One region of the Cellulomonas palmilytica genome, then DNA from elsewhere that is predicted to be linked to it. Evidence: riboswitches for the same ligand, from Rfam matches in the RefSeq annotation. Region 1 holds a riboswitch; each other region holds the start of a gene.
What was found. Region 1 has a riboswitch for thiamine pyrophosphate ahead of F1D97_RS00740 (ABC transporter substrate-binding protein). Riboswitches for the same ligand answer to the same signal wherever they lie in the genome.
Positions count from the first base shown of each region.

Region 2: another riboswitch for thiamine pyrophosphate. It lies ahead of F1D97_RS02490 (thiamine ABC transporter substrate-binding protein); the one in region 1 lies ahead of F1D97_RS00740 (ABC transporter substrate-binding protein).
Region 3: another riboswitch for thiamine pyrophosphate. It lies ahead of thiM (hydroxyethylthiazole kinase); the one in region 1 lies ahead of F1D97_RS00740 (ABC transporter substrate-binding protein).

Region 1 covers NZ_CP062221.1:137,263-146,945, reverse strand. Annotated here, with positions in the region: gene F1D97_RS00755 (Gfo/Idh/MocA family protein) at 1-383, shown strand, start outside; gene F1D97_RS00750 (3-ketoacyl-ACP reductase) at 508-1,293, shown strand; gene F1D97_RS00745 (FAD-binding protein) at 1,326-3,458, shown strand; TPP riboswitch at 3,578-3,672, shown strand; gene F1D97_RS00740 (ABC transporter substrate-binding protein) at 3,964-4,995, shown strand; gene F1D97_RS00735 (ABC transporter permease) at 4,992-5,759, shown strand; gene F1D97_RS00730 (ABC transporter ATP-binding protein) at 5,752-6,606, shown strand; gene F1D97_RS00725 (ABC transporter permease) at 6,603-7,442, shown strand; gene F1D97_RS00720 (NrtA/SsuA/CpmA family ABC transporter substrate-binding protein) at 7,439-8,440, shown strand; gene F1D97_RS00715 (ABC transporter ATP-binding protein) at 8,437-9,165, shown strand; gene F1D97_RS00710 (sugar phosphate isomerase/epimerase family protein) at 9,315-9,683, opposite strand, start outside.
Region 2 covers NZ_CP062221.1:483,523-493,205, forward strand. Annotated here, with positions in the region: gene F1D97_RS02460 (GNAT family N-acetyltransferase) at 1-789, shown strand, start outside; gene F1D97_RS02465 (PadR family transcriptional regulator) at 891-1,724, opposite strand; gene F1D97_RS02470 (hypothetical protein) at 1,961-2,224, shown strand; gene F1D97_RS02475 (hypothetical protein) at 2,266-3,036, opposite strand; gene F1D97_RS02480 (ABC transporter ATP-binding protein) at 3,153-4,202, opposite strand; gene F1D97_RS02485 (ABC transporter permease) at 4,316-6,094, opposite strand; gene F1D97_RS02490 (thiamine ABC transporter substrate-binding protein) at 6,096-7,250, opposite strand; TPP riboswitch at 7,330-7,444, opposite strand; gene F1D97_RS17400 (DUF11 domain-containing protein) at 7,500-9,437, opposite strand; gene F1D97_RS02510 (DUF4235 domain-containing protein) at 9,564-9,683, shown strand, end outside.
Region 3 covers NZ_CP062221.1:2,285,257-2,294,939, forward strand. Annotated here, with positions in the region: gene pheT (phenylalanine--tRNA ligase subunit beta) at 1-2,129, shown strand, start outside; gene F1D97_RS10430 (ExeM/NucH family extracellular endonuclease) at 2,330-7,678, shown strand; TPP riboswitch at 7,802-7,897, shown strand; gene thiM (hydroxyethylthiazole kinase) at 7,891-8,811, shown strand; gene F1D97_RS10440 (thiamine phosphate synthase) at 8,808-9,548, shown strand; gene thiD (bifunctional hydroxymethylpyrimidine kinase/phosphomethylpyrimidine kinase) at 9,545-9,683, shown strand, end outside.

The sequences.
Region 1 (9,683 bases):
GCCGCGCCGAGCTCGAGGTGGTCGAGCGGGGTGCGATCGCGGTGGACGACGACGGGCGCGCGGTGCTCGACCCGTCGGCGACGCCCGTGGCGGCCGGCGGGCAGCGGGTGCGGCCCGAGGGGGAGCGGCTCGTGGTGCAGCGGCACTGGGAGGCGCCGCGCGAGGTGCCGATCCCCGCGGGCATCGGCGGGCACGGGGGCGGGGACGCGATCCTGCTCAAGGACGTGTTCCGCCGGCACCTGCGCGTGTCCGACGACCCGCTGGGGCGCAGCGCGGGGATGACGGACGGGCTGCGCGCGGTGGCGGTGGGCATCGCGGCGAACCGGTCGCTCGCGACCGGGCAGGCGGTGCTGGTCGACGAGCTGGGCCTCGGTCTCGGCTAGCGGAAAGCGCTTGCCGAACCGGGCGCCCTCTGCCACGATCGGGACGCGGGGCGCGGTCGCGTCCCGCTCTCCGACGGCTCGACGACGAGCCCGACGACGAGCCCGACGACAGAGGGGACGGCCCGTGGCGCGCGTCGCACTCATCACCGGCGGCAACCGGGGCATCGGGCTCGGCATCAGCCGACGACTCGTCACCGACGGGTACGCCGTCTCGATCCTCGCGACGCGCGAGGAACCCACCGACGTGCTCGCCGAGCTGCGTGAGCTCGCCGGTTCCGACGACGCCGTGCGCTACGTGCGCGGCTCGGTCGCCGAACCCGCCGACCACGTCCGCTACGTGCAGGACGCGCTCGACGCGTGGGGCCGTCTCGACGTGCTCGTCAACAACGCCGGCGTCGCGCCCGCCCAGCGCGCCGACCTGCTGGAGGCGACCACCGAGTCGTTCGACCGCGTGCTCGGCATCAACCTGCGCGGGCCGTACTTCCTCACGCAGGAGTTCGCGCGCCGCGTCGTCGCGCTGCGCGGCGCGCTCACCGCGCCGCCGCTGGAGCCGGTCGCGACGGTCGTCAACGTCTCGTCGATCTCCGCGACGACCGTCTCGACCGACCGCGGCGACTACTGCGTCTCCAAGGCGGGCGTCGCGATGGCCACGCAGCTGTGGGCCGTGCGCCTCGCGCCCGAGGGGATCGTCGTGCACGAGGTGCGGCCCGGCGTCATCGCGACCGACATGACCGCGGGCGTCGCGCCGAAGTACGACGCGCTGCTCGCCGACGGTCTCGCGCCCATCGCGCGCTGGGGCCGACCCGCCGACGTCGCGGGCGCGGTCGCCATGCTCGCGTCCGGCGCGACGCCGTACTCGACGGGCGAGGTCTTCCACGTCGACGGCGGCATGCACGTCCCCGTCCTGTGACCGACCCCGTGACCAGCGACGAGGAGCCGACGATGCCCCACCGCCACGACCCCGTGCTCGTCCGCATCGGCGAGACCGACGTCCCCGTCGTCACCGCGAACACCGTCGTCGTCGGTACCGGTTCGGCCGGGTTCTGCGCCGCCGACCGCCTGTGGGAGCTCGGCCAGGACGACGTCGTCATGGTCGCCGACAAGGTCAACGCGGGTGCGTCCCGCAACGCGGGCTCCGACAAGCAGACGTACTACAAGCTCACGCTCAGCGGCGGCGACGGCGACTCCGTGCACGAGATGGCGCAGACGCTGTTCGCGGGCGGCGCGATGGACGGCGACAACGCGCTCGCGGAGGCGGCGCTGTCCGCGCGCGGGTTCCTGCGGCTGTGCGACCTGGGCGTCCCGTTCCCGCAGAACCGGTACGGCGAGTTCGTCGGCTACAAGACCGACCACGACCCGCGCCGACGAGCCACGTCCGTCGGTCCGTACACGAGCCGCACCATGGTGGAGCGGCTCGAGGCGAAGGTGCACCGCAACGGCACGCGCGTCTTCGACGAGTGCCGCGTGGTCGACCTCGTGACGGTCCCCGCCGCGGACGCGCCGGGCGGGCGCGCCGTCGTCGGGCTGCTCGTCCTGCGGACCGACGTGCGGCACGACGGCGAGCAGTCGCCGTTCCTGCTGTTCCGCTGCACCAACGTGGTCTACGCGACCGGCGGCCCCGCGGGGATGTACGCGACGCGCGTGTTCCCGCACGGGCAGTGGGGCGCCTCCGGCGCGGCGTACCGGGCGGGCGTGCACGGCAAGAACCTCACCGAGTGGCAGTTCGGGCTCGCCTCGACGCACCCGCGGTGGAACGTGTCCGGCACGTACATGCAGGTCATCCCGCGGTTCGTGTCGACGGACGCCGACGGCGGCGACGAGCGCGAGTTCCTCACCGAGGCGATCGGCGACTACGGGCGGCTGCTCGGCCTGGTGTTCCTCAAGGGCTACCAGTGGCCGTTCGACGTCCGCAAGGCGCGCGACGGCTCGTCGCTCGTCGACCTGCTCGTCTACCGCGAGACCGTGCTGCGCGGGCGGCGCGTGTTCCTCGACTTCCGCCGCAACCCCGTGCGCGACGAGCTCGACCCCGCCGCGCTCAGCCCCGAGGCCCGCGACTACCTGGAGCGCGCGGGCGTGCTGTTCGGCACCCCGGTGCAGCGGCTGCGGCGCATGAACGAGCCCGCGTACCAGTTCTACCTGCGCAAGAACCCGTACGTGGACCTCGAGACCGACCTGCTCGAGGTCGACGTGTGCGCGCAGCACAACAACGGCGGGCTCGTGGTCGACGCGTGGTGGGAGTCGAACGTGCGCGGGCTGTTCCCCGTGGGCGAGGCCGGTGGCGCGCACGGCGTCTACCGGCCGGGTGGCGCGGCGCTCAACAGCGGGCAGGTCGGGGCGACCCGCGCCGCGCAGCTGATCGCCGCGCGGCGCAGGGACGCGCCCGTCGCGCTCGACCGGTTCGCCGCGGCTGCCGCGCCGGTCCAGGCGGCCGCGACCGGGCTCGTCGCCGCCGCGGCCGGGCGGGCCGCCGCAGGGTGGGACGAGGACACCGGCGACCTGCTGCGCCGTGTGCAGGAGCTCATGAGCGCCAAGGCCGGGCCCGTCCGCTCGGAGAAGTCCATCCACGAGGCGCTCGACCAGGTGCACGCCTGGCTCACCGAGTACGAGCGGACCGTGAGCGCCGACCCGTCGTCGCGCCGCTCCGTCAACCGCGTGTTCCTCGTCCGCGACACCCTCACCGCCGCGTACGTGTACCTGTCCGCGATGGCGGACTACGTCGCGCACGGGGGACGCTCGCGCGGGTCCGTCCTGTACTCCGACCCGGCGGGCGAGCTGCCGCGCGTCGGGTACGGCCCCCGGTCCGACGACGAGCTCGACCTGCCCGAGGTGTTCCGCTTCCGCCTCGACGAGGGCGCGCTCGACGACGAGGTGCAGGAGTCCGCCTGGCGCCCGCCCGCGACGCCCGACGCGCACGCCCGGACCCTCGACGGGTGGCACGCGGTCGTCGGACGCGCGAGCGACGACCCCGCCGGCGAGCCGGTGTTCCGCTGGCGGCCGCGGCGCCCCCTGCCGCAGGACGACGACTTCTTCGAGAACGTCTGGCGCGACTTCCGCGACCACGGCAATGTCGGCTGACGGCCGGCTGACGGCCGGCTGACGGCCGGCAGACGGTCGGCTGAGCGTCGGCTGAGCGCACATCCGAGGGGTGGACAGGGACGTCGTCGACGGGGGCGAACCGGACTACGGTGAGCACGTTCCGTGACACGGGGTGCCGCATCGAGCGGCTGAGATCACACCCGTCGAACCTGATCTAGGTAGCACTAGCGAAGGGATGTCGCGCATGACCCGCATGCGTCCGCACCGCACGCCCCGCCCCCACCGGGCACCCCGCGAGCACGCCCACCCGCGCGCGTAACCCCGCCGGCTCTCCCGCGCGGACGTTCGCGTCCCGCGCTCCGCTCACCGACCGGCGAACCGCCGACGGGCGAACCACCGACCGGCGGACTACCGACCGGCCCCGGCATCCGCACCCGCATCCCGCGGGTGGTTCTCCTGCGCGCCGTGCGCGGGTGCTTCGCCGTGCGCGAGGCCACCTGCGCCACGGGCGTGCTCCCACTCCTGCTGCTGAACAGAGGTCCCGATGTCTCGCACCACCTTCCGGGCGCGCGGCTGCGCGCTGCTCGTCGCCCTCGCGCTCGTCGTCGGCGGGTGCGCCGGCCCGTCGCGCGGCGACGACGACGGGCTCACGCGGGTGCGGTTCGCGCTCGACTGGACGCCCAACACCAACCACACCGGGCTGTACGTGGCGATCGCCCGCGGCATGTTCGCCGAGGCGGGGCTGGACGTGCAGGTGCTGCCGTACAGCGACACCGCCCCCGACCAGCTCGTCGACGCGGGCGCCGCCGAGGCGGGGATCAGCACGCACGACTCGTCGCTCATCGCGCAGGCCGCCGGCGCGGACGTCGTCGCGGTGCTCGCGGTCCTGCAGCACTGGGCGACCGCGATCGGCGTGCGGGCCGACGACGAGCGCATCACCAGCCCGCGCGACCTGGACGGCCTGACGTACGCGGGCTTCGGCACGCCCGGCGAGGTCCCGCTCCTGCAGGAGGTGATCCGCGCGGACGGCGGGACGGGGGAGTTCACGACCGTCGTGCTCGGCTCGTCGGCGTACGAGGCGTTGTACGCGGGCGAGGCGGACTTCACCATCCCGTACGTCGCGTGGGAGGGCATCGAGGCGGAGCGCGCGGGCACGCCCATGCGCTACCTGGAGTACACGGACCACGGCTTCCCGGACGCGTACGCCGTGGTGGTGGACGCCTCGCGGCAGTGGGTCGCCGACGAGCCCGAGGCGGCGCGCGCGTTCGTCGGGGCTCTGCAGCGCGGGTACGCGTGGGCGGCGGAGCATCCCGACGAGGCCGCGGCGCTGCTCGTCGAGCAGAACCCGGACGCGTTCGCCGACCCAGACCTGGTGACGCAGAGCCAGCGGATGCTGTCCGCCGACTGGCTGCGCGCCGACGACGGCTCGGTCGGCACCATGACGCTCGACCAGGTCTCCGGCTACGGGGACTTCCTGTTCGACGCGGGCATCCTCGCGGGGCCGGACGGCGAGCCGCTCGCCGAGCGTCCGGACTGGTCGACCACGTTCACGACGAGCCTGCTGGGGGAGCCGTGACCCGCGGCGCCGCGCGGGCGCTGCCGGTGCTGCTCGTGCTGACGGTGCTCGGGGCGGTGTGGCAGGTCGCGGCGCTCAGCGTCGCGAACCCGCGGCTCCTGCCGACGCCCGGTCGGGTGGCCGAGCAGGCGTGGGCGCACCGCGACGTCCTGGCAGAGCACACCACGGCGACGCTCGGGGTGACCGCCGCGGGCTTCGGGGTGTCGGTCCTGGTCGCGTGGGCGCTCGCGCTGCTGGTCGACCTGGTGCCCGCGGTCGGGCGCGGGATCGTTCCCGTGCTCGTCGCGTCGCAGACGATCCCCGTGGTCGCGCTCGCGCCGCTGGTGGTGCTGTGGTTCGGGTTCGGGCTGCTGCCCAAGGTGCTCGTCGTGACGCTCGTGACGTTCTTCCCGCTCGTCGTCGGGCTGGTCGAGGGCCTGCGCGCGGCCGGCCCGGGCGCGACCGCGCTGCTCACGAGCATGGGCGCCTCGCGGTGGCAGCAGCTGCGCTGGGTCCGCCTGCCCGGGGCGCTGCCGCGGTTCTTCACGGCGCTCCGCATCGCGGTCACGTACGCGGTGGTCGGGGCGGTGTTCGCCGAGTACGTCGGCGCCGTGCGGGGCCTCGGCACGTACATGAACATGCAGCGCGCGGCGTTCCGCACCGACCTGGTGCTCGCGGCCGTCGCACTGTGCGCGCTCGTCAGCGTGACCCTGTACGGGCTGACGTGGCTGCTCGAGCGCGTGACCGTGCCGTGGGCGCACCCGCGGGCGGTGGCCCGTGCGTGAGCTCGAGGTCCGCGACGTGCACGTCGCGCGCCCCGGCGCGCGCGGTCCGCTGCCGGTGCTCGGCGGCGTCGACCTGCGCGTGCGACCGGGCGAGCTCGTGTGCGTCGTCGGGCCCAGCGGGTGCGGCAAGAGCACGCTGCTGTCGGTCGTCGCGGGACTGCTGCGACCCGACCGGGGCCGCGTGCTCGTCGGCGGGCTCGACGTGACCGGCACGCCCGCGCGCACCGCCTTCATGCCGCAGCAGGACCACCTGTTCGCCTGGCACACCGTGTGCGACAACGTCGCGCTCGGCCTGCGCGTGCAGGGCGTGCGACGACGTGACGCGCGCGCCCGCGCCCGCGACGTGCTCGCCGAGTTCGGGTTGGAGTCCTTTGCGGACGCGCGGCCCGACGAGCTGTCCGGCGGGATGCGGCAACGCGCCGCGCTCGCCCGCACCGTGCTGCAGGGCCGGGACGTCGTGCTCCTCGACGAGCCGTTCGGCGCGCTCGACGCGCTCACCCGCCTCGACGCGCAGCTGTGGCTCGCCGCGACGTGGGCCGCGCACCGGTGGACCGGGCTGCTCGTCACGCACGACGTGGGGGAGGCCGTCACGCTCGGCGACCGCGTGGTGCGCCTGTCCGGCCGCCCCGCGGTCGTCGCGCAGGAGATCGCGGTCGACGACCCGCGCCCGCGCACGCCCGGCGTCCCCGACGAGCGCGTCACGCGCACGGTCCTCGCCGGCCTCGGCGTGGGCGCCGACCGTGTGTCCGACGACCGCGTGCCCGACGACCGCGTGTCCGACGACCCTGTGTCCGACGGGCGCGTGCCCGACGACCGTGTGTCCGACGAGCGCGCGGCGCTCTCGTGACGCGGCCCCCGGGCGCGTGGCGGCCGTGGCTCAGCACGGTCGGTCTGCTCGCCGCCTGGGCGGTCGTCGGTGCGAGCGGGCGGCTCGACCCGCACGTCCTGCCCGCGCCGGGTGCGGTGCTCCGGGCCGCGTGGGACCTGGTCGCGGACGGTTCGCTGCCCGCCGCGCTCGCGGTGAGCGGCACGCGCGTGGCCGTCGGTGCGGGAGCGGGTGTCGCGGTCGGGCTGCTGCTCGGGCTGCTCGCGGGGCTGTCGGGGATCGCGCACGACGTCGTCGACCGGCCCCTGCAGGCCGTCCGGGCCGTGCCGTTCACGGCGGTCACACCGTTGCTCGTCGTCTGGGTCGGTCTCGGTGAGCCGCCCAAGGTGCTGCTCGTCGCGGTCGCCGCGCTCGTCCCGACGTACCTCGCGACCGTCGGCGGCGTGCGCGGCGTCGACCCGCGGCTGCGCGAGCTCGCCGCGGCCTACGGCCTGGGCCGGCGTCGCACCGCGACGCGCGTGCTGCTCCCCGCGGCGCTGCCTGCCGTGCTCGTCGGGCTGCGCCTCGCGCTCGGCACCGCGTGGGTCGCGCTCGTCGTCGCCGAGAGCGTCAACGCCGCCGAGGGCGTGGGCGCGCTGCTCACCGACGCGCGGACGTACGCGCGCACGGACGTCGTCCTGCTGTGCGTGCTCGTCTACGCGGCGCTCGGCCTGGTCACCGACGCCCTGGTCCGCGCGCTCGAACGCCTCCTGCAGCCGCCGCCCGTCGTCGGGCGCCATCCGTCCGCCACGCCCACGACCCCGACCACGTCCACCCCGACCCTCGCGTCCGTCACCCCTGGAGCCCAGCACCCATGACCCGAGCACGCCTGACCCGATCCCCCCTGACCCGCGTCCGACCTCGCGCCCTCGCCGCGCTCGCGCTCGCGGCCGCCCTCGCCGGGTGCGCCGCGACCGCGGACAGCACCACGACGACCGCGCCGCCCGACGTGCCCGTGCGCGTGGGCGTCCTCACGACGCAGAACCTCCTGACGCTCGCGGCCGGCGACCGCACGCTCGACGAGGCCGTCGCGAGCGTCGGCGCGCGGGCCGAGACCACCGAGCCGTTCGCGGCGTTCGCCCCCGCGGCGGAGGCGATGGCCGCGGGCCGGGTCGACGTCACGTCGGGCTCGACCACGGCCGTCGTCGCGGCGCTCGCGGGCGACCCGGACCTCGTCGTCGTCGCGGTGGAGCGCACCGACGGCGACACGCAGGGCATCGTCGCGACGCCCGCCAGCGGCATCGCGGACGTCGGCGACCTCGCGGGGCACTCCGTCGCGGTCAACCAGGGCGGCACGGGGGAGTACCTGCTGCGCCTCGCTCTGCGCCGCGCGGGCCTCACGCCGGACGACGTCGAGACCGTCTACCTGGCCCCGCCGGACGCGGCGGCGGCGTTCGCGGCGGGCAAGGTCGACGCGTGGGCGACGTGGGACCAGTACCTCGTGGGTGCGCAGGTCGACGGCGCGCGCACGGTCGCGCTCGCGCGGGACCTGGGCTCCGACAACGCGAGCGTGCACGTCGCGCGGCGGGACTTCGTCGACGCGCACCCGGACGTGGTGCGCGCGGTCGTGGACGCGCTCGCGGCCGAGGCCGACGCGCTCGCCGCCGACCCCGCGCCGCTCGCGGACGCCTACCGGGACGCGGGCGCGTCGGACGCGGTCGTCGCGGGGCTCACCGCGCTGGCGACGCCGCGGCTCGCGTACGCCGACGAGGACCTCGCGGCCGAGCTCGCGCGCGTCGCCGAGCTGTACGTCGAGGAGGGGCTGCTCGCGGAGCCGGTCGACGTGTCGCGCGCGTGGCACGACGTGCGCGGGTGACCGTGCCGACCCGGGACCGGGCCGTGTCGCGGGCGCCTGCGGCGGTCCGGGTACGGGGGCTGCACCGCGTGTTCGCGGACGGCGCGCCGCCCGTGCTCGCGGGGCTGGACCTCGACGTCGGCGCCGACGAGCTCGTGGCGGTCGTCGGGCGCAGCGGGTGCGGCAAGTCGACGCTGCTGCGGGTGCTCGCCGGGCTGGACGGTGCTGCGCACGCCGACGTCCTCGTGCGCCCCGAGCGGGTCGGCGTGGTGTTCCAGGAGCCGCGCCTGCTGCCGTGGGAGCGCACGTGGCGCACGGTGCTGCTCGCGGACGCACCCGTGCGCCGCGCCGACCGCCCGCGTGCGGTGGCGGCGCTCGCGCGGGTCGGTCTCGCGGACGTGGCGGACCAGCGTGCGGGCACGCTCAGCGGGGGTCAGGCGCAGCGCGTCGCGCTGGCCCGCGCGCTCGCGCGCGACCCGGACCTGCTGCTGCTCGACGAGCCGTTCGCGGCGCTCGACGCGTTGACCCGCCGCGAGGCGCACGCGCTCGTGCGCGAGGTGCGCGCGGCCCGCCCGGTCGCGACGGTCCTGGTCACGCACGACGTCGACGAGGCCCTCGCGCTGGCGGACCGCGTCGTCGTGCTCACCGAAGGCCGGCTGATGTGCGACACGGGACCGCGCCGTGGAGCCCGGGAGCGAGTCCTCGCGAGCCTCGGCGTCCAGCGGGTCGTCTCTGAGGTCGTCTGACGGTCGGCTCTCGCGAGGATGTCGTCGGCGGTCGTGGCCGTCCGGGCCGTCGACGACGAGGTCACGTCGCACCGCCAGGACGCCCGTACCGGCTGCGGCAGGTGAGATGGTCGACGAGTCGCCCCTGGGGTTGATATGGGCCCCTTCCGCTACACGTAGGGGAGCACGTGCCGCACGTAGCGCTCGACGAGCGTCGCGACGGTCTCGTCGCCGGGTGCGTCCCACACCGTCTCGGCGAAGATCTCGACCTCGACGTCGCCGGTGTACCCGGCGTCGCGCACCCAGGACGTGATCGCGGCGAAGTCGACGTACCCGTCGCCCACGTGCCCGCGGGAGCGCAGCGCGGTCGGGGACAGCGGCAGCACCCAGTCGCACACCTGGTACCCCGCGAGCCGCCCCTGCGCCCCGGCGCGGGCGACCTGTCGCGCCAGGTCCGGGTCCCACCACACGTGGTAGGTGTCGACGACGACCCCGACGACCGCGGGGTCGAACGGTGCCGCGAGGTCGAGCGCCTGGCC
Region 2 (9,683 bases), 350 kb from region 1:
CACCGGCGCGAGGGCATCGGCGGCGCCCTGTACGACGAGGTGCTGCGGCTCGCCCGCGCGCACGGCCGCACCACGCTCATGGCCGAGACCGACCACCGCGCCGAGCCGCCCGAGGGCCCGACGGCCCGCTCGGCGACCACCGGCTCCGGACGTGTGCCCGTCGACGACGCCGGCGTACGGTTCCTCGCCGCGCGCGGCTGGGCGCTCGAGCAGGTCGCGCGCCGCTCGGTCCTCGAGCTGCCCGTCGACCCCGACGCGCTCGAGTCGTTCCGCGCCGACGCCGCGCGGGCCGCCGGCGACGCGTACCGCGTCGTCACGTGGGACGAGCACGTGCCCGACGAGCTCGTCGACCAGGCCGCGGCGCTCTACACGGAGATGAGCGTCGCCCCGCCGCTCGGCGGGCTCGACTACGAGCAGGACGTGTGGGACGCGAAGCGTGTGCGCACCCTCGAGGACACGCACGACGCGCGGGGCATCCGCTCGTGGACGGTGGCTGTGCAGCACGTCGCGACCGGCCGGCTCGCCGGATACACGACGCTCGAGGAGATCCCCCCGGTACGCGACCTCGTGCACCAGGAGGACACGCTCGTCGCCGAAGGACACCGCGGCCACCGGCTGGGGATGCTGCTCAAGGCGGTCAACCTCCAGCGGCTCGCCGAGGTCCGCCCGCAGGCGCGGCGCATCGACACGTGGAACGCCGAGGAGAACGACCACATGCTCGCGATCAACATCGCCCTCGGGTTCCGCCCCGCGGGCTGCGCGGGCGAGTGGCAGCTCAAGATCGCCTGACCACCGGGCAGTGCCCCGGGTGAGCCGCGACGAGCCGGGGACGTCGAACGGCCGGCGACGCGAGATGCGTCACCGGCCGTTCGTGCGTCCCGAGCCGCGTGTCAGGACTCCGGGGAGTCCTGGGGCTCGTCGACCGGGGCGTCCGGCGTCGCGCCGTCGGCCCCGCGGGCCGTGGGCTCGTCCGCCAGCAGGCGGTACAGCTCGCGGCGCGCCGCGTCGATCGCGGCGACGGCCCGCTCCACCTGCTCCGGCGTGCCCGCGCGCGCGACCTGCTCGGCCGCACCCGCGAGGGTGTCGATCGCGCGGCGCAGCGCCCCCCCGGGGTGCTCGGGCCGCTCGCTCGCGGCCTGCCACGGGTCGCCGAGCTCGTCGGCGTGCTGCGTGACGTACGTGCCGCCCGCCTCGGTGAGCCGGGCCAGCTTGCGCCCGGACTCGCGCTCGATGGTCACCAGGCCCTCGTCCTCGAGCGCCGACAGCGCGGGGTAGACCGCGCCCGGGCTCGGGCGCCACCGTCCGTCGGTGCGCTGCGCGATCTCCTGGATGAGCTGGTAGCCGTGCATGGGCTGCTCCGCGAGGAGCAGCAGGATCGCGGCGCGCGTGTCGCCGCGCCCGGCGCGACCGCGGTGGCCGCGAGGGCCGCCAGGGCCGTGGGGACCGCGAGGTCCGAAGCCCGCGCCGAACGGGCCGGGGCCGAAGCCGGGGCCGAGCGCGGGACCGAAGCCCGGTCCGCCCGGCGTCTCGGGCCATCCGCCGCGGGGACCGAAGCCGCGACCGCCGCGACGTCCGCGCCGCGGACCGTCCCAGCCCTCGGGGCCTGCGGCCCAGGGGCCGCGCTCGGGTCGACGACGTCGCTCGCCGCGCTCGCGGCCGGTGATGTTCTCGATCGGGTCGGGGCGCTCGTCGCGCCGCCCGCACCCTGCGTGATCGTGTCGCATCGGGGTGCCTCCTTGAGGTTCAGGGGTGCGTCGGTGTTCCGACGGCGAGTTAACGATATATCGCCAATACATCGCCGACAACCCCTCGTGGTCGACATCCCCCGGTCCCTGCCCCCCGCGACCCCGCCATCCCTCCGGCTTCGCCACCCCAGAGCCGGAGCAACCACGGGGTCGACGAGAACAGGCCCGGGGGCCGACCGCGGGGGTGAGGGGAGGCGGGCCTAGGCTGTGGGCGCGTGATCCCCTTCGGGTTGGCGCTGTCCGCCGGTGTGCTCGCGGCGTGGCAGGTGCGGCGGCTGCGGCGACGCGGTCAGCGAGGCGCGCTGCTGCTGACGACCGGGGGGCTCGTCGTCGGGTTCGTCGTGCTCGGCATCGCCGCGTGGCACTGGCAGCAGGGCCGCGCGGCCTACCTGACGCTCGTCCTCGCGTTCGTCGTCGCGACGCTCCTCGGCCGTTCCGACGAGCCCGAGCCGCACCCCGAGAGCGCCCCGCCCGACTGACCGCGCGACGACCGCACGAGCAGGGGGTCAGCCCGTGGTGATCAGCCCGTGGTGACCAGGGGCTCGTGGACGCCCGCGCCCCGCCACCACGCCTGCCAGCGCGCGGCGACGTCCGCGAACGCGTCCTCCTGCAACCCGAAGACGGACAGCACCGCGGTGACCGTGCCGTGCGGAGGGTGGGAGCCGACGGGCGTCTCGAGCAGGACGAGCAGCGAGTCGGTCACGCCGTGCAGCCGGATGCCGAGCTGGTGGTCCGTCTTGTAGAGCAGCGTCCCGCCGAGCATCGTGCCGTCCGGCCGCTGCGCCTGCAGGTGCCCACCCACGGGCACACCACGCACACCGTGCAGCCCGAGCCGGTCGAGCAGGCGCGTGCGGCGCTCGCCGGCGTCGGCGTCCTGCACGACGAGCGTGCGGCGCTCCTGCCCGGCCTGGTGCGCGAGCGCGAACTGCAGCTGGTGGACGTCGGTGATCCACCGCTCGTCGACCTCGTCCATGTTGCCGTCGAACCGCACGGGCAGGGCGTCGTGGCTGCGCCGCGTCACGACGACCCGCGTGAGGTGCGGCTCGTGCGCGGCGGCGGTCACGCTCAGCACGTCGTGGTTCGGCCACGTGAGGGTGTGGGTCGTCGAGTCGTGCTCGACGTCGCGTCGCTCGACCGCGGAGTCGACGAACGCTCGCGCGCCCGGGTCCTGGCCGCTCGCGTCCGCGCCGTACCACCGGCTGACGAGCGCGGGCTCCCGCAGGTGCTCCCACACCGTGGCGAGACCCGCGGGGATCTCGAGGGACACGACCTCACGACGGTCCAACGTCATGGCGCTCACCTGCCCGTCTGGTTCGTCGTCTTGGACGCTAGCCCCGGGACCAGGACCGCGCACGTCGACCCATCCGACGACGAGGACCCGCGACGCCGCACGCGAGCGGGCGGCGGTCAGCGCGCGGACGGCGGCGCGAGCGAGGGGAGGGCGACGATCGCGCCGGGAGCGACGCGGAGGTGGACCCGGTCGCCGGGGGACGCCATGAGGCCGGGAGCGGCGCCGGCCGTGACCTCGCCGACGCCCGGCACGTCGACGTGCAGCGTGGGGCTCCCGCGGCGTGAGCGGACCGCGAGCACCACGCCCGCGAGCGCGTCGTCGTGGTCGGCGGTCCCGGCACGGTCGTCGTCCTGCACGACGAGCGCGCCGGGCGCGAGCGCGAGCGTCGCGTCGGCGGGCGGGTCGCCCGCCGCGTCCCGCACCGGCCGCGGGGCGTCTCCGGCGACGACGAACGCCTCGTAGCCGAGGAAGCGCGCGACCTCCTCGCTCGCGGGTGCGCGCCACAGCTCCGCGGGGGCGGCGACCTGCAGCAGCCGGCCCGCGGACATCACGGCGACGCGGTCGGCGACGGCGAACGCCTCGTCCTGGTCGTGCGTGACGAACAGCGCGGTGGTGCCGGTGGCGAGCAGCGCGGCGCGCAGGTCGAGCGCGAGGCGCTCGCGCAGGGAGCGGTCGAGCGCGGACAGGGGCTCGTCGAGCAGGAGCAGCCGCGGGGCAGGCGCGAGCGCCCGCGCGAGCGCGACGCGCTGACGCTCCCCTCCGGACAGGGTGGCGACCGACCGCGGACCCGCACCGGGCAGCCCGACGAGCTCGAGCAGCCGCTCGACGCGCGCGGCGACCTCTGCGCGCGGCCGGCCGGCGAGCCCGTAGGCGATGTTGCCCGCGACGTCGCGGTGCGCGAACAGCTGGCCGTCCTGGAACATGAGGCCGAAGTCGCGCCGGTGCACGGGCTCGCCGGCGACGGACCGCCCGTCCCACGTGACGTCGCCGCCCGCGAGCGGCTCGAGACCTGCGACGGCGCGCAGCAGCGACGACTTGCCGCAGCCGGACGGACCGAGCAGCGCGAGCACCTCGCCGCGGGCGACGTCGAGGCGGACACCGTCGACTGCCGTCGTGCCGGGTCGGTGGCGGCGCGCGGACGGGTAGCGCACGACGACGTCGCGCACGCCGAGCCCGGTCGATGCACCGGGGCGGGCGCGGCCCGCGGCCCCCGCCGGGCGCGCGGCACTCGTCGGACCCGTGCCCGTCGGGACGTTCGTCGTCTCGGTGCTCTCGGTGGTCACCACTCGCCTCCTTCTCCCGCGCGCCGCAGCCGCTCGCACACCGCGACGACGCTCGCGGTCAGCAGCGCGAGCACCACGGACGCCGCGAGCGCCGCGCCGTAGGACTCGGGCCCGGGCCGGCCGATGAGCCGGAAGATCACGACGGGCAGCGTGGGCCGGTCGGGCCGCGCGAGGAACGCCGTCGCGCCGAACTCGCCGAGCGACGCGGCGAACGCGAACCCGACGGCCAGCCCGAGCGCGCGACCGGCCAGGGCGAGGTCGACGGAGCGCAGGACGCGTCCGGGTGCCGCGCCGAGGGTCGCCGCGGCCTCGCGCAGACGCGGGTCGATGGCCCGCAGCACGGGCAGCACGGTCCGCACGACGAGCGGCACGGCGACGACGGCCTGCGCGATCGGCACGAGCAGCGGGGAGCGGCGCAGGTCGAGGTCGAGGCCGAACGGCTGGTGCATCGCGAGCAGGAACCCGAACCCGACGGTCACGGCGGACACCCCGAGCGGCAGCATGAACAGGGCGTCCATCCCGGCCACGGCGCGGCGCGCGGCGGGCCGGCGGGGGCGGCGGGACACGACGAGCGCGACGAGCCCGCCCACGAGCAGCGCGAGCAGCGTCGCGTCGACCGCGGTGCGCAGCGACGTGAGCGCGGCCTCCCAGACGGTGACGGTGACGCCGCCGCGCACGCTCGACAGCGCGACGTAGTGGTCGAGCCCCCACCCGTCGCCGACGCGCAGCGAGCGGACGACGAGGTTGACGAGCGGGAGCGCGAGGAGCGCCACGACGAGCGCGGTGACGGCGGCCGCGGCGCGTTCGAGCCCGAGGCCGTCGTCTCGTGGCTCCCCGGCGCGACGGCGCAGGCGCAGGGGCCGCACGGCCGTCTCGGGGCTCGCGAGCGGGAGCGCGCGCTCGCGACGCCCGCGCGCGCGGTTGGCGACGAGCAGGGCGGCCACGACGACGACGAGCTGCACGACCGACAGCACGGCGGCGGCGCGCAGGTCGAGGAACTGCGTGGTCTGCACCCAGATCTCGGTCTCGACGGTCCCGTAACGCAGGCCGCCGAGCACGAGGACCGTGCCGAACGCGGTGGCGCAGAACAGGAACACGAGCGACGCGGCGGACGCGATCGCGGGTGTCAGCGCGGGCAGCGTGACGGTCCGGAACGCGCGCCAGGGCGTCGCGCCGAGTGCGCGGGCGGCCTGCTCGGCGCGCGGGTCGAGGCGCTCCCACATGCCGCCGACGCCGCGCACGACGATCGCGTAGTTGAAGAACACGAGGGCCGCGACGACGGCGGCGAACGTCCCGTCGAGGTGCAGGAACCCGAGCGGCCCGTTCTCGACGAGCAGGGACCGGAACGCGACGCCGACGACGACGGTCGGCAGCACGAACGGCACGGTCACCAGGGCGCGCACCGCGGCGCGCCCCGCGAACCGGCGCCGGTAGAGCACGTAGGCGCCTGGCACGCCGAGGAGCACGCTCACCGTCGTCGCGACCCCGGCCTGCGCGAGCGTCTGCCCGATGATCCGCCACGTGCGGGGCCGCGCGAACACGTCCGCGAACCCGGACAGGTCCAGCCGCCCGTCGGAGACGAAGCCCCGCCCGACCATCACGGCGACCGGGTAGGCGAAGAACACGACGAGGAACGCGAGCGGCACGAGCGCCGCGACCGTCCACGCCGCCCCACGACCGAGGCCCGCGCCCCGGACGCGCGCACCGGTCGACGGGCGTGCGGGCCCGTCCGGTGCGTCGCGCACGGGGCGCGGGAGTGCGGTCGTCGCGGTCATGTCAGCCGATCACGGTCTGCGACCACGTCGAGAGCCAGACGTCACGCTTGGAGGCGATCTCGGCCGGTGCGACCTCGAACGGGTGCTCGGCGAGCGGCGCCCACAGCGTCCACCCGGCGGGCAGCACGACCTCGGACGCGACGGGGTACATGTACATCGAGCCGGGGATGTCGACCTGCACCTCGTAGGACAGCAGGTAGTCGAGCAGCGCCCGCGCGCCCGCGGGGTTCCGGGCGCCCGTGAGGACGCCCGCGTACTCGACCTGGCGGAAGCACGTGTCGAGCAGCGCGGACGTCGTCGGCTCGTCGGCGCCGTCCGGCACGGTCGCGGGCGGCGACGACGCGTAGGACAGCACGATGGGGCGCGGCCCGTTGCCGCCACCACCGGAGAAGTCGGTGAAGTACGCGTCGGACCAGCCGTCGGCGACCTTGAGGCCGTTGTCGACGAGCTCGTCCCAGTACTGCGGCCACGCGTCGCCCTTGGCGCCGACCGTGGCGAGCAGGAACGCGAACCCGGGCGAGGACGTCACGGCGTTGGGCACGACGAGCAGGTCCTTGTACGCGGGCTTCGTGAGGTCGTCGAGCGTCGTCGGCGGCTCCACGTCGTGCTTCGCGAACCACGCGTCGTCCACGTTGAGGCACACGTCGCCGAAGTCCACCGCGGTGAGCGCACCGTCGGTGTCGCCCTCGACGGCGAAGCCGAGCGCGTCGGCGGCCGCGTCGCCCTGCGACCGGTACGGCTCGACGACCCCCTCGGTGAGGGCACGCGACGCGAACGCGTTGTCGATGCCGAACACCAGGTCGCCGAGCGGCGCGTCCTTGGTGAGCACGAGCTGGTTCACCAGGGCCCCGGCGTCGCCGGGCTGGACGACCTCGACCTCGACGCCGGTCTCCTCGGTGAACTTCTCGAGCAGGCCGTCGGACAGCGCGAACGAGTCGTGCGTGACGAGCGTGACGGTGCCGCCCAGCTCGGGCGACGCGGTGGCCCCGGCGGTCCCGGAGCTCCCGGGAGGCGTCGGGGCGCCCGCCTGCGGGTCGTCGTCCGTGAGCGAGCAGCCCGCGAGGACGAGGGCGGGGACCAGCAGACCGCCGAGCAGCGCGGCCGTGCGGCGGGTGGGTCGGGATGCGCGCGTGCGGCGCACCGTCGGACCGGTCATGGGGTGGTGCCTCCTGGCGTCGTCTGCGAGGAGGGGTCCACCGGCCCGTCGCACCGAGCACCCCGGCACGACGGGGCGGAGGTGAGAAGTCCCGACTCCCTACGCCGGTATCACCCGGATCAGGTTCGAGGGTCTGCGGTTGTCCCGCACTCTCAGCGCCCTGGTGCCAACCCGGCGCTCCCCTGTCGTTCAGGGGTCGATGCTACCCGCGCCCGCGGGGTCGACCTGCGGGCGCGGGTGGCACGTGCGTCACTCCCGGAAGGCGGGACGCCCCTCGCGGCGGCGTGCTACGACGACCGCGCCGGCACCGCCGACGCCCAGGCCGAGCGCCAGCAGCGCGAGCAGCGCCACCTCGACACCGGTCACGGCGAGCGGCGCACGGTCGACCGGCTCGGCCTGGTCGACGGGCGCGGCGGGCGCGGCGGGGTCGGCGGGATCGACGGGGTCGACGGGGTCGGCGGGGTCGGCGGGGTCGGCGGGCGCCTCGACGTGGAGCGTGTGCCGGTCGGTGGCCGACGCCGCCCTGCCGTCGAGGCCGGGCGTCGAGGACGACACGGTCGCGGTGACGACGACGTCGCCGGTCAGCCACGAGGCAGCGGACACCCGCAGGTCGAGCCGGGCGACCTCGCCGGGGGCCAGCGGGGCGTCGAGCGCGCACACGACCGTGGACGTGCCGGAGCACTCCCAGTCCGCCGTCGACGCGGCGGCGACGTCCGCGACGTCCACTGCGGACGTCAGCCCCGCGGGCAGCGTGGCCGTCACGACGACGTCGCGCGCGTCCGACGGGCCGCGGTTCGCGACCTGCACGCGGTACACGCCCGTGCCGCCGGCGACCGGCGCGGTCAGGACGGCCGTCGCGAGGCTCAGCTCGGCGTGCGCGGTGACGGTCGTCGTGACCTCGTCGTCGTCCTGGTCGCCCTGCCAGCGCGACCCGACGACCGCCGTGGTGACGACGTCGCCCGTGACGCCGGACGCGACGGCCACGTCGAACGTGAACGACGAGGCCGCGCTCGCACCGACGCCGAGGACGCCGTCGAGCGCGCACACGACGCTCGTCGTGCCCGAGCACGTCCAGTCGTCGTCCGACGAGACGCCACCGGCGTAGCTCAGGCCCGCGGGCAGGTCGGCGGTCACGACGACGCCGTGCGCGGCCGACGGGCCGTCGTCGCGGACCGAGACGCCGAACGTCCCGGTCCCGCCCGCGACGAGCGCGTCGACGACCGTCGTGGTGATGCCGAGCGACTCGGCGTGCGTGACGGCCGTGCTCGTCGCGTCCTCGTCGTCGTGCGCGTCGTCGCCCTGGCCGGTGGCCGGCGTGACCTCCGCGGTCACGACGAGCGGGCCGTCCGCCGGGAGCAGCGTCGCGTCGACGAGGCCCGTGACGTCGACGCCCACCGACGCACCGACCGCGAGGTCCCACGGGCGCTCGCAGGTCAGCGTCCGGCCGGACACCGCGCAGACCACGCCCGTCTCCAGCAGCGTCGTCACGGACAGGCCCTCGGGCAGCGTCACGGTGACGACGACCGGGTCGGCCGCCGAACCGTGCGAGACCGACGGGCCGTGGTTGGTCACCACGGCCGACCACGTCGCCGAGGCGCCCGCGGCCGCGGAGCTCCCCGTGCCGCGGTACTCGCCCCGGCCGCCGTCGTACGAGTCACCGCCCGCGGGGTCCGTCACGTGCGTGACCGCCACGACCGTGGTGTGCGCGGCGGCCGACCCGCTCGCGGACCCGGCGGCCGAGGTCGGTGTCGCGTGGTAGCGCAGCACCACGGAGGCTCCCGCGTCGAGCCGTACGCCGGCGGGCAGCACGTCCGACCAGGTGAGCGTGCTCGTGCCCGTCGGGTCGTCCAGCGCGACCGCGCCCGCGGCGCCGACCTGGACGGTCGAGCTCCCGTCGACGTACTGCCATCCCGTCGGGAGGGTCGCGGTCAGCTCGACCGACGCGGCCGGCCCGCTGCCCGCGTTGGTCAGGACCACCGCGTACGCGACCGCCTGGCCGACGACCACGGGGTCCGGGGTGGTCTGCGACACGGTGGCGTCCACGCGCGGCAGCTGCGGCGTGACGCTCACGTTCGCCGGGGCGCTGGGCCCGTACGAGCGTCCGCCCGTGGGCAGCGACGTCCAGGACGTCGCGCGCGCGGTGCTCGTCAGGGTCCCGAGCGCGAACGTGTCGGCGTCGTCCAGCATCACGTCGTAGCCGACCTCGTCGTGGTCGCCCGAGGCGACGGACGCGACCGTCCGGCTCAGCCGGCGCGTCGAGGAGTCCCACGTGGAGCGCGCACGCCCGGCCCGCGGGCGGTAGCGTCGGCGTCCATGGCAGCCAAGCCCTCGACACCGATGCTCGCGAAGATCGTCGGACTCGCCACGGCGGCCGCAGCCGCGTGGCTGGCGAACCAGGCGATCAACCAGACCTGGAAGGCCGCGCGCGGCCAC
Region 3 (9,683 bases), 1.7 Mb from region 1:
GGATCATCGTGCTGAGCGAGATCGGCCTCGACGCACCGGTCGGCACCGACGCGCGCGAGCTGCTCGGGCTCGGCGAGGAGGTCCTCGAGATCAACGTGACCCCGGACCGGGGCTACTGCTTCTCGATGCGGGGCGTCGCACGCGAGTACGCGCACTCGACGGGTGCCACGTTCACCGACCCGGGCCTGCCGGAGCCGCGGGACGCGCGCCCGGCCGGCTTCGCGGTCGAGATCGAGGACGAGGCGCCCATCCACGGCGTGCCCGGTGCGGACCGGTTCGTCGCGCAGGTCGTGCGGGGCGTGCGGGCGAACGACCCGTCGCCCGCGTGGATGCGGCGTCGGCTGCAGCAGGCGGGCATGCGCCCGATCTCGCTCGCGGTCGACGTCACGAACTACGTGATGCTCGACCTGGGGCAGCCGCTGCACGCGTACGACCTCGCGACGCTCGCGGAGCCGATCGTCGTGCGCCGGGCCCGCCCGGGCGAGACGATCCGCACGCTCGACGACCAGGTGCGCAGCCTCGACCCCGAGGACCTGCTCATCACGGACTCGCCCGACGGGCGCGGGTCGCGGCCGATCGGGCTCGCGGCCGTCATGGGTGGCGGCGAGACCGAGGTCGGGCCGACGACGAGCGACCTGCTGATCGAGGCCGCGCACTTCGACGCGGTGACGGTGGCGCGCACGGCGCGCCGGCACAAGCTGCCGTCCGAGGCGGCCAAGCGGTTCGAGCGTGGCGTGGACCCGCGGCTGCCGCGCGTCGCGGTGCAGCGGGTCGTCGACCTGCTCGTCGAGCACGGTGGCGGCACGGCGGACGACGCGCTGACCGACGTGGACCGGACGACACCCGTCGCGCCGTTCGAGCTCGACCTCGACCAGCCGGGCCGGCTCGTCGGCGTGGCGTACTCGCACGACGAGGTCCGCGGCGTGCTCGCCGAGATCGGCTGCGCCGTGCGGGACGTGCGCGAGGGCGTCGTCGCGGTCACGCCGCCCACGTGGCGGCCGGACCTCGCGACGGGCGTCGACCTGGTCGAGGAGGTCGCGCGCCTGCGCGGCTACGACGCGATCCCGTCGGTGGTGCCGCCGGCGCCCGCCGGGCTGGGCCTCACGTGGGAGCAGCGCACACGTCGGGCGGTCGCGGACTCGCTCGCGGAGTCGGGGCTCGTGGAGGTGCTGAGCTACCCGTTCGTCTCGACCGAGCAGCTCGACGCGCTCGCGCTGCCGGCCGACGACGAGCGTCGTCGCGCGGTCCGGCTGGTCAACCCGCTGTCGGACGCGCAGCCGCTCATGCGCACGGACCTGCTGGTGACGCTGCTGGACACCGCGCGCCGCAACGTGGCCCGAGGCAACGCCGACGTGTGCGTGTTCGAGGTCGGTCTCGTGACGCTGCCGGCGGCCGGTGCGGGCGCCGCGCCGGCGCTGCCCGGTGGGGTGCGGCCGTCCGACGAGGCCCTCGCGGCGCTCGCGGCGGCGGTCCCGGCGCAGCCCCGGCACGTCGCGGGAGTCCTCGCGGGTCGTCTCGAGCCCGCCGGCGTGTGGGGCCCGGGGCGCCGCGCGGACCACGGTGACGCGATCGCCGCCGCGCAGCGCGCGGCGCAGGTCGCGGGCCTCGAGGTCCGGCTCGTCGCCGACGCCTCCCGGGCGCCCTGGCACCCGGGCCGGTGCGCGCGCGTGGAGACGGTCGACGGCGTCGTGCTGGGCTGGGCGGGCGAGCTGCACCCGAACGTCGTCGCGGCGCACGACCTGCCGGCGCGGGCCGCGGCGTTCGAGCTCGACCTCGACGCGGTGCTCGCGGCCGCGCCGCGCGACGCGCGGCAGGCGCGCGGGGTCTCGACGTTCCCGGTCGCCAAGGAGGACGTCGCGCTCGTCGTGCCGTCCGACGTGCCGGCCGCGGACGTGCTGGACGCGGTGCGCACGGGGGCGGCGGCGAGTCCCGCGGGCGACGTGGTCGAGGACGTGCGGCTGTTCGACGTGTACGAGGGCGACCAGGTCGCCCCCGGGCACCGCTCGCTCGCGTTCTCGCTGCGGCTGCGCGCGGCGGACCGCACGCTCACGGCCGCCGAGACCGCGGGCGTGCGCGAGGCGGTCGTCGCGGAGGCGGGGGCGCGCTTCGGCGCGACGTTGCGCGCCTGACGTCGGCTCGAAGGCCCCGGTCGATCTCGACGGTCGGCCGGGGCCTTCGTCGTACCCACGCGGTCGTCATGGGACGTCCGATGAGTTCACCGCATCGTTACTCACCAGTAGTTGCGACAAAACGGGCCGCGCGACAGGGTGAACGCGGGTCGCCCTACCGGGTGACCGCTCGTGCGTTCCCCGACGAAGGAGAGCCCCCCGTGCTCCGTGGCACCAGATCGTTCACCGGGGGCATCGCCGCCCTCGCCGTCGTGCTCGCGGGAGGGCTCGCCGCCGCCCCCGCGCACGCAGCCGTCTCGACGGCCGCGCCGCTGCTGGTCAACGAGGTGTACGGCGGGGGAGGCAACTCCGGGGCGCCGTTCGACCGCGACTTCGTCGAGCTCTACAACCCGGGCGACGACGACATCGACCTCACGGCGTACTCGGTGCAGTACGCGTCGGTCACGGGGTCGACGTGGCAGGTGACGCGGCTGAGCGGGACCGTGCGCGCGGGTGGGACGTTCGTCGTCGGGCAGGCGTTCGGCAGCAACACCGACGCGCCCGACGTGCCGGTCGACCTCGAGGGCACGATCCCGATGAGCGGCACGGGCGGCAAGGTCGCCCTCGTGGCGGGCGTGAACCCGCTGACCTGCGGCACCGGCTGCGCGGCGCTGGACTCCGTCGTCGACCTCGTCGGCTGGGGACCCACGGCCTCGTCGTACGCGGGGTCCGGGCCCGCGCCGGCCACGACGAACCCGACCTCGGTCTCCCGCGACGCGGAGCACACGCACACCGCGGACAACGCCGCCGACTTCACGGTCGGTGCGCCGACCCCGCAGAAGTCGGACGGCGGCGGCGACCCGGACCCCGAGGGCCCGCTCACCATCGCGGAGATCCAGGGGACGGGTGCGGCCTCGCCGTACGTCGGTGCCACCGTCACCACGCAGGGCGTCGTGACGGCCGCCTACCCGACCGGCGGGCGCGACGGCTACGTGATCCAGACCGCCGGGACCGGCGGGACGCTCGGGGAGCGCACCGCGTCCGACGGCCTGTTCGTCTACTCCGCGAGCACCGACGACCTCGTGACGATCGGCGACGAGGTGCGGGTCACGGGCGCGGTGAGCGAGTTCAACGGGCTGACCGAGATCACGGTGACGAGCGCCGCCGACCTCGAGATCCTCGACTCCGACGCGACCGTGACCCCGCTGACGGGCGCGTGGCCGGCGACCGCCGCGGCGCGCGAGGCGATCGAGTCGATGCTGTTCGCCCCGACCGGCGACCTGACCGTCTCCAACACGTTCTCGACGAACCAGTACGGCGAGGTCGGCCTGGCGACGGGCACCACCCCGCTGCTGCAGTGGACCGAGGTCGCCGACCCGCAGGACACCGCCGCGGTCCAGGCCGTCAAGGACGACAACGCCGCGCGCGGCGTCGTGCTCGACGACGGCGCGACGACGAACTACCTCTCGTCCGCCAACCAGTCGCGCGTGCCGCCGTACGTGTCCCTGACGAACCCGGTGCGCGTCGGCGCGTCGGTCACGTTCGACGAGCCGGTCGTCGTCACGTACCTCAACAACGCGTGGAAGCTCGACCCGACGCAGCCCCTCGTCGGCCCGACCGACGGCCCCGTGACGTTCGAGAACACGCGCACCGAGCTGCCGCGTGACGTGGGCGGCGACCTGACCGTCGCGTCGTTCAACGTCCTCAACTACTTCACGACGCTCGGCGCGACCACGTCCGGCTGCGTGCCGTACACCGACCGCACGGGCGACCCCGTGACCGTCGACACCGGGTGCGACCCGCGCGGCGCGTGGGACCCCGAGGACCTGGCGCGTCAGCAGGCCAAGATCGTCACCGCGATCAACGACCTCGACGCGGACGTCGTCGGACTGCTCGAGATCGAGAACTCGGCGGTCGTCGACGGCGTGGACGACGAGGCGCTCGGCACGCTCGTCGACGCGCTCAACGACGCCGCGGGTGAGGACCGCTGGGCGTTCGTGCCGTCGTCGTCGGACCTGCCGCCCGTCGGCGAGATGGACGTCATCACGAACGCGTTGATCTACCAGCCGACCGCGGTCGAGCGCGTGGGAGACTCGCGTGCGCTCGGCACGCTGTCGGGCTCCGGCGAGGCGTTCGCGAACGCGCGCGAGCCGATCGCCCAGGCGTTCGCGCCCGTCGGCGGCGGCGAGCCGGTGCTCGTGGCGGTCAACCACTTCAAGTCCAAGGGCTCGGCGGGTCCGCTGCCGGGCGACGCGGACTCCGGCGACGGGCAGGGCGCGTCGAACGCGTCGCGCGTCGCGCAGGCCACCGCGCTGCGGGACTGGGTCGCGGACATCCGGGGCGACGTCGAGGCGGTCGCGCTCGTGGGCGACTTCAACGCCTACACGCTCGAGGACCCGCTCAAGGTGCTGTACGACGCGGGTTACACCGACGCGGCCGCCGAGCTCGCGCCGGGGGAGTACTCGTACTCGTTCGGCGGGCTGTCGGGATCGCTCGACCACGTGCTGCTCAACGAGGCGGCGCTCGAACGGGCCACGGGTGCCGACGTGTGGGAGATCAACGCCGAGGAGTCCATCGCGCTCGAGTACAGCCGGTACAACTACCACGGGGCGCTGTTCTACGCGGACGACGAGTACCGCTCGTCGGACCACGACCCGGTGCTCGTGGGGCTGAGCGCCGGTGAGAGCAACGGCGGTCCGCTCGACCTGACGTTCCTCAACATCAACGACTACCACGGGCGCATCGAGTCGGTGACGACCGCGGGCGTCACCTCGTCGAACACCGTGAAGTTCGCCGGGACCGTCGAGAAGCTGCGTGCGGAGGCGGCCGGACCGGTCGCGTTCCTGTCCGCGGGCGACAACATCGGCGCGTCGCTGTTCGCGTCAGCGGTCCAGAAGGACCAGCCGACGATCGACGTGCTCAACGCGCTCGAGCTGACGGCCTCCGCGGTCGGCAACCACGAGCTCGACCAGGGCTACGCGGACCTGACCGACCGCGTGATCGGCCCGGACGGCGCACGCAACGCGCAGTGGGCCTACCTCGGCGCGAACGTGTACCTCGACGGCACCACGACGCCCGCGCTGGACGAGTACACGACGTTCGACATGGACGGCGTGACGGTCGCGGTGATCGGCGCGATCACGGAGGAGACCCCGGCGCTCGTGACGCCCGCGGGCATCGCGAACCTCGACTTCGGGAACCCGGTCGAGGCCGTCAACCGCGTCGCGGCGCAGCTCACGGACGGTGACGAGAGCAACGGCGAGGCCGACGTGATCGTCGCCGAGTACCACGAGGGCGCGGGCTCGGGCACGCCCGACGGCTCGACGCTCGAGGAGGAGGTGGCCGCAGGCGGCGCGTTCGCGGAGATCGTCACCGAGACCTCGGCGGCGGTGGACGCGATCTTCACGGGTCACACCCACAAGCAGTACGCGTGGGCGGGCGACGTCCCCGGCGTGGCCGGCAAGACCCGTCCGATCGTGCAGACGGGCTCGTACGGCGAGTTCCTCGGCAAGGTCGTCCTGACCTACGACCCGGCGACCGACGAGGTCGTGTCGCACACCGAGGAGAACGTCGCGCGGGTCACCACCGCGGACGAGACGCTGATCGCGACCTACCCGCGCGTCGCGCAGGTCAAGGCGATCGTCGACGAGGCGATCGCGTTCGCCGACGTCATCGGGAGCGAGCCCGTGGGGTCGGTGACGGCCGACATCACGACCGCGTACACGGGCGGCTCGTACGTCGACGGCGTCTACGTGGGCTCCGGCCCGCTGCCGTCGACGGGTCGCGACGACCGGGCGAGCGAGTCGACGCTCGGCAACCTCGTCGCGAACGCGCTGCGGGACACGCTCGCCGACGAGCGGCTGGGCGGCGCGCAGATCGGCGTCGTCAACCCGGGCGGTCTGCGCAACGAGCTGTACTACGCGAGGTCGGGTGCCGAGGAGACCGACGGGATCGTCACGTTCGCCGAGGCGAACGCGGTGCTGCCGTTCGTGAACAACCTCTGGACGACGACGCTGACCGGTGAGCAGCTGCTCACGATGCTCAACCAGCAGTGGCAGCGGGACGCCGACGGCAACGTGCCGTCACGCGCGTACCTGCAGCTCGGGCTGTCCGACAACGTGTCGTACACCTACGACGCGACCCTGCCGGAGGGCAGCCGCATCACGTCCGTGACGATCGACGGCGAGCCGCTCGATCCCGAGGCGGACTACCGCGTCGGCACGTTCTCGTTCCTCGCGACGGGCGGCGACAACTTCCGGGTGTTCACGCAGGGCACCGACACGCGCGACTCGGGTCTCGTCGACCGCGACGCGTGGATCGCGTTCCTCGAGTCGCACCCCGACCTGTCGCCCGACTTCGCGCGGCACGCGGTCGCCGTGTCCGGCCTGCCGTCGACGGTCGCGGCCGGGGACTCGGTCGACCTCGGGGTGTCCCGCCTCGACCTCACGAGCCTGGGCTCGCCGCAGAACACGAGCCTCGACGTCCGCCTCGACGGGGAGTCGATCGGTGAGGTCGCCGTCACCGGCGGTGCGGCCACGGTCGCGGTGCAGATCCCGGTCGGGACCTCGGCGGGTGCGCACGAGCTCACGCTCGTCGCGGCGCCGAGCGGCACGACGGTGCACGTCCCGCTGACCGTCGAGGCGGCCACGCCGACGACGACGGTGCTCACGATGACCGGCGACCCGGTCGCGGGCGCGACGCAGACGCTGCACGCAGCGGTCTCGCCCGAGGCCGCCGTCGGCACCGTCACGTTCGTGGACGGCACGACCTGGCTCGGGACCGTGGCGGTCCGGGGCGGCGTCGCGACGCTCGACGTGCAGCTCGGGGCGGGCTCGCACGACCTGCGCGCCGTGTTCACCCCGACCGACGACCGGCACGACGCCTCGACGGGGACCCTGTCGGTGACGATCGTGACCACGTCGTCGTCGACCACGGTGCTCGAGGTCACGCCGCACAAGGTCGCCTTCGGCGGCCACGTCACGGCGAAGGTCACCGTGAAGGCGGACGGGGCCGTGCCCACGGGCGTCGTCCAGATCCGCGAAGGTCAGGAGGTGCTCGGGGCCGGGACGCTCGTGCCCGAGGGACCGGGCAGCGCGACGTCCGGCAAGGGCAGGCCGAAGCCGGCCACCGCGACGGCGACCGTCGTGCTCCCGCGCACGCTCGCGGTCGGCAAGCACTCGCTCACCGCCGTCTACGGGGGCGCGCCCGGAGTCGAGGCGTCGACCTCGAAGCCGGTCACCCTCACCGTCACCCAGGCGCGACCGACGATCACCCTGACGACCCCGAGCTGGACGGTGACCAAGGGCAGCACACCGGTCGTCACCGTCACGGTCGCGGGCGCGCCGGGTGCTCCGGCGCCGGGCGGCACGGTGGCGCTCGAGGTGGGCCGGACGACCTACCTGGGGACGTTGAGCGGTGGCACGGCGACGTTCACGCTCGCCAAGGTGACGAAGACCGTCAAGGTCACGGCGACGTACGCCGGCGACAGCGGCTACTCGAAGGCCTCCGCGAGCGAGCGGCTCGTGGTCGACCCGAAGGGCGGGCACCCGCACCCGAAGCCCAAGCCGTGATGCGCTGACCGCACCACCCGAGGGCGCCCGGCCGGACCACCTCCGGCCGGGCGCCCTCGTCGTGCGCCGTCCCACTGGGCGGTCGCGGGGCGGACGAACAGGACACGGCACCGCTAGCCTGGCCGCACTGACACGGGGTGCCCTGCGCGCAGGGCTGAGATCACACCCGCCGAACCTGATCTAGTTCGTACTAGCGAAGGGATGTCGTCTCCATGACGTCTGCCGTTCCGTCCTGCCCTCCTGCCGGCCGCTCCGCCGCCGGCCCCGACGAGGTCGGCGCCCGTCGCCCGAGCCGCAACGGCATCGCGGCCGACGCCGCGCAGGCGCTCGCGGCCCTGCGCTCGCGCACGCCGCTCGTGCAGTGCCTCACGAACGAGGTGACGACGAACCTCGTCGCCAACACGCTGCTGGCGGCGGGCGCGTCGCCCGCGATGACGGCGGTCCCGGGGGAGGCCGAGCAGCTCGCGGGCGTCGCGGGCGCGGTGCTCGCGAACCTCGGCACGCCCGGCCCGGACCTGCGCGCGTGCCTCGAGCCGGCGGTGACAGCGGCGCGCCGGGCGGGGGTGCCGTGGGTGCTCGACCCGGTCGCGGTCGGTGTGCTGTCGGTCCGCACGCAGCTCGCCGAGCAGCTCCTCGCCGCGCGGCCGACGGTCGTGCGCGGCAACGCGAGCGAGGTCCGCGCGCTCGCGGGCCTCGCGTCGTCGGGCCGTGGTGTGGACGCGCGCGACACGGTCGACGACGCGTACGGCGCGGCGGTGCGCCTCGCGCGTGCGACCGGCGGCGTGGTCGCGGTGTCGGGTGCGGTCGACCTCGTCGTCGCGGGGGACACCGTGGTGCGGGTCTCGGCGGGGGACCCGCTGCTGACCGCCATCACGGGTGCCGGGTGCGCACTCGGCGGGCTGGCGGCGGCATTCGCCGCGGTCGCCGACCCGCTGACCGCGGCCGTGGGCGCGTCGCTCGTGCTCGGCGTCGCGGCCGAGCGTGCCGCGCTCGCCGCGCGGGGACCGGCCTCGTTCCAGGTCGCGCTGCTCGACGAGCTCTACGGGCTGCGGCCCGAGCACGTCGTCGGGCTGGGCGACCGGCTGACGGTGGAGCCCGTGCCCGCCGACGAGCGTGTCGGGGCCCCCGCGTGAGCCGCGTGGCGGGCGTGCCGGGAGCCACGAGCGTGACCGGGACGGTGCGGCGCCCCGCGTTCCCCGGCGGGCCGTACCTGGTGCTCGACGCCGACGTGTGCGCGGCGGCGGGGCGCGCCCCGGCGGACGTCGCGGCCGACGCGGTGCGGGCGGGCGTCGGGGTCGTGCAGGTGCGCGCGACGCGCACGGGCGTGCGTGACCTCGTCGCGCTCACGGTCGCCGTGGCGGACGCGGTCCGCATCGCCGGGCCCGCCCGCCTCGTGGTCGACGACCGCGTGGACGTGGTGCTCGCGGCGCGGGCCCGCGGCGCCGTCGTCGACGGTGTGCACGTGGGCCAGCGGGACCTCGAGGCCGCCGACGCGCGCGCCCTGCTCGGGCCGGACGCGGTCGTCGGGGTCTCGGCGGCTCGGCCGCAGGACGTGCGCGCGGTCCCGGCCGACCTCATCGACTACATCGGCGCCGGCCCGGTGCGCCTCACGCCCACCAAACCGGAGGCCGCCGTCGCACTCGGCCTCGACGGGCTCGCCGCGGCGGTGGCGTGCACCGACCTGCCGGTCGTGGCCATCGGCGGGCTCGACGTGCACGACGTCGACGCGGTGCGCGCTGCGGGGGCGCGAGGGCTCGCGGTGGTCTCCGCGGTCTGCTCCGCCCCCGACCCGTCCGCCGCGGCCGCGGCGCTCGTCGCGGCGTGGAACGCGAGCCCGGTGGTCGTGTCGGCGTCGGCGGGTGCACGGTGACCGCCTCGCGCGTGCGTGCGCTGTCGATCGCCGGCACGGACCCGACCGGCGGCGCCGGGATCCAGGCCGACCTCAAGTCGTTCGCCGCGCACGGGGCCTACGGCATGGCCGTCGTGACGGCGCTCGTCGCGCAGA